2 linked regions of the Wigglesworthia glossinidia endosymbiont of Glossina morsitans morsitans (Yale colony) genome follow. The protein of the gene in region 2 interacts with the protein of the main gene of each other region in a pairwise test. Links are inferred from orthologs where the notes say so. Each region holds a gene or a part of one and is shown on either strand. Other genes may lie near its edges.

Region 1 (3,528 bases), 300 kb from region 2 along the record:
CACTATTTAGTACCTTTTGGGGAAACACTCCCTATAAAAAATTTTTTTCAACCCATTTTAAAAAAATTTGGAATTTTCATTTTTAGTTTACAACGAGGAAAATATTTACAACCTCAGTTAAATATTTCAAATTTTCATTTTACCCCATCTATTTGTTATGAAATAATTTTTAGTGAAAAAATTAGAAACAATGTTCAATCCAATACAGATTTCTTACTTACTATATCGAATGATATATGGTTTGGAAATACTATTGGACCTTGGCAACACTTACAAATGGCACGTATGCGAGCTTTAGAAACAGGAAAAACATTGTTAAGAAGTAGTAATAACGGAATTACTGCAATAATAAATCCAGATGGAACATTAAAATCAAAATTACCACAATTTGTATGTGATGTTTTATTTGAAATAATATCTCCGAGCAAAGGAGTAACACCTTATGTATTTTTTGGATCTATGCCAATTTGGATTATAGTAATTATATTTTTTATTTATTCTATAATATATAAGTTTAAACTTGTAGAGTTGTTTGAATTTTTTATGAAAACACGTTAAAAGTCGATTTATTGTTTTTTTATATTTGATAAATCATTAATATGTTCAACTACTCTTTGCAGACCAACTACGTTATTTTCTTTTGAAATTCTTATTAGTCTAACACCATGTGTATTTCTACCGACAATGTTTACTTCAGATACCCTAGTACGCACTAAAGTGCCAGAATCTGTAATAATCATAATTTGATCATAATCATTTACTTGGACAGCGCCTACTACTTTGCCGTTACGCTTACTTACTTTAATTGAAATCACTCCTTGAATAGCACGTGATTTTTTTGGATATTCTGATTGGTTAGTACGTTTCCCATATCCATATTGTGTAACTGTTAATATTGGACTATTCCCTTTTGGAATAATTAATGAAACTACTCGATCTCCTGGAAGTAAACTGATACCTTTGACTCCACTTGCAGTACGTCCCATATTTCTTACTTGACTTTCAGAGAATCGTACTACTTTGCCATATTCTGAAAACAACATAACTTCTTGGCTTCCATCAGTTAAATCTACGCCGATTAATTTATCTCCTGCATTTAAATTAACTGCAATTATACCGGAATTTCTAGGACGACTAAATTCGCTTAAAGAAGTTTTTTTTACTATTCCGCTTGCAGTTGCCATAAAAACATATTTTTCTTTTTCATGTTTATGCACTGGTAAAATAGCAGTAATATATTCTTTTGGTTCTAATGGCAATAAATTTATTATAGGTTTTCCACTAGATCCTCGATTAGTTTCGGGAAGTTGAAAAATTTTCATCCAATATACTCTGCCACGACTAGAAAATAATAAAATACTATCATGTGTATTTGCTACTAAAAATCTTTCAATAAAATCTTTTTCTTTAATACTAGTTGCTGATTTACCTTTACCTCCACGATGTTGCGCTTCGTAATCTTTTAATGGTTGGTATTTTACATAACCTTGATGGGATAAAGTTACTACTACGTCTTTTTTATTAATTAAATCTTCTATATTGATATTAACAGGTTCTTGAATAATTTTGGTGCGTCTTGGATCTTTATATTCTTCTTTTAAAAGAACTAGTTCTCTCCGAATTTCATCTAATAATTTTTTGGGATATTTTAAAATTTGTTTTAAATAATATGATTTTTGTGTTAAATTTTTATATTCTGTAATTAATTTTTTTTGTTCTAGCTTAACAAGTTTGTGCAAACGTAAATCAAGAATTGCTTGTGCTTGATTTTTAGTCATATAATAATGGGTACTTTTTAAGAAAGTATCGTGTAACTTTTTATTTTTTTTAAAATGTGATATTAATTGATTTTTCATTAATACTTCAGAAAAATTAGTCAAGTTCCATGTATAAGAAGTTAAACGTTTTTGCGCTTCTTCTAAAGAAGTTGATTTTTTTACTAAATTAATTACTGTATTAACATTTAATAACGCAATAAAAAAAGACTCTAGTATATGCATACGATCATTTATTTTTTTTAATTCAAAATTAGTACGACGGGTAATAATAATACGACGATGCTTTAAAAAAGCAGATAATATCTTTTTTAAAGACAAGACTTTCGGTTGTCCATGATGCAAAGCAACCATATTAATTCCAAAAGATACTTGTAATGGAGTTAATGAATATAAATTATTTAATACTATCTCTCCAACTGTATCACGTTTAATTTCTACTACAATACGCATACCTTCTCGGTCTGATTCATCTCTTAGAGCGCTAATTCCTTCAATTCGTTTTTCTTTTACTAAATCAGCAATTTTTTCAATTAATCGAATTTTATTGACTTGATATGGTATTTCATAAATAATAATTGATTCTTTTCCAGTTCTATTATCAGCTAATATTTTAGCAGAAGCACGAATATAAATTTTTCCACGTCCACTAGTATATGCATCTTGAATACCTTCTGATCCATATATAACACCATAAGTTGGAAAATCTGGACCAGGTAAATGTTTCATCAAGTCTAATACACTAATATGCTTATTTTCTAAATAAGCTAAACATGCGTTAATTACTTCTCCTATATTGTGCGGTGGTATGTTCGTAGCCATTCCCACAGCAATTCCCGAAGATCCATTTAATAACAAATTTGGTATTTTTGTCGGCATAATTTCTGGCATGTATTCTGTATCATCATAGTTTGCAATATAATTTACTGTATCTTTTTCTAAATCTGTCAAAATTTCATGAGCAATTTTGGATAATTTGATTTCTGTATATCTCATCGCCGCTGCAGCGTCACCGTCAATTGAACCAAAATTTCCTTGACCATCAATCAATGTATACCTTAAAGAAAACTTTTGCGCCATACGCACAATAGTATCATATACTGCTGTGTCTCCATGAGGATGATATTTTCCAATAACATTTCCGACGATACGTGCTGATTTTTTATACGGTTTATTCCAGTCATTATTGATAGTTTTCATCGCAAATAAAATTCTACGATGAACTGGTTTTAGCCCGTCACGTACATCAGGTAAAGCACGTCCAATAATCACGGACATCGCATAATCTAAATATGAACGTTTTAATTCTTCTTCTATATTAATTTTTAGTATTTTTTTGTTATTATCATTCATAATTCATCTCGATTAATAATTTTTATTCAATTAAGTCAAAATTACGCTTAAATTTCATTATAACATTTTTTTTATTTAAAAAAGTATTGCATAATTAATCTTATTTAATAATAATTTTTTAAAAGTTAATTTCTCAATTTATTATAAAATATAAAATTATGTTTAAAAAAATAAATTTTTTAAAAAATTCTAATTTTGATGATATGGCATCTAAATGGTGGGATATAAATGGAATATCAAAATTTTTACATTTAATGAATCCACTGAGAACACAATATATCACTAATGCTTCTCAAGGAATTTTTGAAAAAAAAATATTAGATATTGGATGTGGAGCAGGAATTTTGTCTGAAAGCTTATGTAATGCAGGCGGAATAGTTACTGGACTAGATATCAGTAG
Region 2 (3,361 bases):
ATATAAAAATCTGAATTAAAAATATATTTCACATCGTCCGTGGCAAAAATCAACGTACGCTGTTTTTCATTTATTATTTTAAATTTTTTTGCAAAAAATAAAGATTTATTTTGATATATCTTTGCATTTCCAATAAAAAAAAATTTGTTAGGAAATTCAATGTTTATAGAATCAGAATAAATATATAATTTATTTTTTTCTAGATGTAAGCTAGAGTTGGTATGCTTAGTTTTTTGAAGTATATCAAAATTATCACATCCAGTTACCTTAGATAATGCTTTTATTCCATATAATGTTAAAAAAGAAAAAAAAAATAAATTATTAATTAACTGTTTCATAAAAGTTATTTATATTAAATATTTTTTAGTTTAAGATTAAATAACTTACAATAATTATTGCACTTAACATTTTAATATTAAAGTTTAAAAAATACAAATTTTAACTTTATTTTTAAAAATTTTAAATCGTTTAATTTATATATCAATATTTAAAGCTTTTAATGCGTTATTTTCAATAAATAATCTTCTAGGCTCTACTGAATCACCCATAAGAGTAGAAAACAATTGATCTGCAGATTCTGCATCACGGATGGTAACTTGAATCATTGATCTTGTATCAGGATTCATGGTAGTTTCCCATAGTTGCTCTGGATTCATTTCTCCTAATCCTTTATATCGTTGTATGTTAATACCAACTTTAGATTCTTTTACTAACCATTCGAAGGCTTGTTCTAAATTATTGATTTTTTGACGCTTTTTGCCTTTTTGTACATATGCATATTTTGGATTAATGGAAGATAATTGACGTAATAAACAGATAATATTTTTATATTCTATAGTGTTAATAAATGTATGATTAATTTCATATTTTTCTTGAACACCATACATTTTTTTTCTTAATAAAATTTTATAAAACTTGCATGTATCGTCTTTACAAATCTCGTACAAATAAGTGAAAAATACTGATTTATTTAAACATTTAAAATCTTTTAAAGAACGTATCCAGTTTGTTAATTTATCCTTATTTAAGAAATGTTCTTCTGTTAATTCAGGTTGATGTAATAAGTATTGCAAAAATTCTTTAGGCAAAGAATCATGCGTATGAATCATTTTTTTAATAGCAAAAAAATTAAGCATGACTTTTTTTAGCGATTTTCCTGATAATATTGGAAATTGTGAATTAATTTTTAAATTTGCATCTTCTATTGCGCGTTGAATTTGAAATTTTTCCATATCATCATAGTCTTTAATATATTTGATTAATTTTCCTATTTGTATTTTATAGAGAGGAGGCTGAGCAATAAATAAATAACCTCGATCTATTATTTCTGGCATTTGACGATAAAAAAAAGTAAGCAATAAAGTACGAATATGTGAGCCGTCTACATCTGCATCGGTCATAATAATAATGTAATGATATCTAAGCTTATCTGGATTATATTCTTCTCTTCCAATGCCGCATCCAAGAGCGGTAATAAGTGTTGCTACTTCTTGAGAAGATAACATTTTATCAAAACGAGCTTTTTCAACATTTAGTATTTTTCCTTTTAATGGTAAAATAGCTTGATTTTTTCTGTTTCTTCCTTGTTTTGCTGATCCTCCGGCAGAATCTCCTTCAACTAAATATAATTCACATAAAGATGGATTAGTTTCTTGACAACTTGCTAATTTTCCAGGCAATCCTACAATATCTAGCGTACCTTTTTTACGTGTCATTTCTCTAATTTTTTTTGCTGCCTCTCTTACACGAGCTGCATCCAGAACTTTATTTACAATAGTTTTCGCATCTTTTGGATTTTCTAATAAAAAGCTAAAAAATTTTTCATTCATTAAAGATTCAACTGCAGTTTTCACTTCAGAAGATACTAGTTTATCTTTTGTTTGAGATGAAAACTTAGGATCGGAAATTTTTACTGAAACAATTGCTACTAATCCTTCTCTTGTATCTTCTCCAGTAGTAATTACTTTTGATTTTTTATTATATCCTTCGCGATCCATATACGAGTTTAGTGTACGTGTAATGGCAGATCGAAAACCAATTAAATGTGATCCTCCATCTCTTTGTGGAATATTATTAGTAAAACAATAAATGTTTTCTTTAAATCCATCGTTCCATTGCAAAGCACTTTCTACAAAAATATTGTCTTTTTCTGTAGCAAAATGAAATATATTAGGATGAATAGAATTTTTATTTTTATGACAATATTTTACGAAAGCTTTGATGCCACCTTCATAATGAAAATATTGTTTTTTTTGATTCTTTATATCGTTTAAATAAATAGAAATTTGAGAATTTAAAAAAGATAACTCCATTAATCTTTTAGACAAAATATCAAATTGAAATTCAGTGTTCTTTTTAAAAATAGAAAAATTTGGCCAAAATCTTATTTCTGTTCCGTTTTTTTTAGTATTTCCAATTGTTTTGAGTGGTTGATCAGGAATTCCATGAAAATAATATTGTTCATATATTTTTCCTGATCGATATATTTTAAGTTTTAATTTTTCTGAAAGTGCATTAACAACTGATACGCCTACTCCGTGTAATCCACCAGAAACTTTATAAGAAGTATTGTCAAATTTACCTCCAGCATGCAATACAGTCATGATAACTTCTGCAGCAGATACTCCTTCTTCTTCATGAATATCTGTAGGTATTCCTCTTCCATCGTCTTCGACAGAAACAGAACGGTCATCATGTATAGTAACTTTGATTGATTTACAAAAACCAGCGAGAGCTTCATCAATAGAATTATCAACAACTTCAAAAATCATATGATGTAATCCTGTTCCGTCGTCTGTGTCTCCAATATACATTCCGGGACGTTTTTTAACTGCTTCTAAACCTCTAAGCACTTTAATACTGGAAGAAGTATAATTGTGTGACATTTTTGTATCTCCTTGAATTTTGAATGTGCCTAGATTAAATATTTCTTAATTTAATTAGTATAATAAACTTTAAAAGTTTTATTTTAATATATATTGATATTTTTGTTAGTTAGTATTTAAAAAAAATCAAATTTTTTAAAGTAATTTTGATATTTTATTTTTATAAAGTATGCTTATTCGATAATTATATTTACTAATTTTGTATTATATTCGAATTGGCATTATAATATGATTAATTGCGAAATCCGATTCATCTTCTATTAAAATGCTAGATTTAGAATTAATAATAAATATTTTTACTTTGTTAGATTTTATTGTATTTAAAGCATCAAGCATATAGCTTACATTAAAACCAATTTCTATAAATTTACCGATATAATTTATTTCTAATATTTCTTCTGCTTTTTCATGAAAAATATTTTTTATATAAACTATCATACAATTTTTTTTTAAACTTAAAATAATACTATTTGATT

What was found.
Region 1: the proteins of gyrB (region 2) and gyrA interact in binary tests that used the Escherichia coli proteins (3 or more experiments, as listed by UniProt). The link is inferred for Wigglesworthia glossinidia endosymbiont of Glossina morsitans morsitans (Yale colony) from one-to-one orthologs.

Annotation. Positions count from the first base shown.
Region 1 is NC_016893.1:316,975-320,502, forward strand. What follows is about bases 348-3,528. They hold gyrA (DNA topoisomerase (ATP-hydrolyzing) subunit A), read right to left. Parts: upstream 3,129-3,528; coding sequence 567-3,128; downstream 348-566. Other genes in these bases: lnt (apolipoprotein N-acyltransferase), read left to right, coding at 348-558; ubiG (bifunctional 2-polyprenyl-6-hydroxyphenol methylase/3-demethylubiquinol 3-O-methyltransferase UbiG), read left to right, coding at 3,287-3,528. Outside these bases: more of lnt, read left to right, coding at 1-347. UniProt on the Escherichia coli protein: A type II topoisomerase that negatively supercoils closed circular double-stranded (ds) DNA in an ATP-dependent manner to maintain chromosomes in an underwound state.
Region 2 is NC_016893.1:17,306-20,666, reverse strand. Bases 180-3,193 are described here. They hold gyrB (DNA topoisomerase (ATP-hydrolyzing) subunit B), read right to left. Parts: upstream 2,886-3,193; coding sequence 474-2,885; downstream 180-473. Other genes in these bases: dnaN (DNA polymerase III subunit beta), read right to left, coding at 3,090-3,193; WIGMOR_RS00095 (LPS-assembly protein LptD), read right to left, coding at 180-338. In the rest of the region: more of WIGMOR_RS00095, read right to left, coding at 1-179; more of dnaN, read right to left, coding at 3,194-3,361. UniProt on the Escherichia coli protein: DNA gyrase negatively supercoils closed circular double-stranded DNA in an ATP-dependent manner to maintain chromosomes in an underwound state.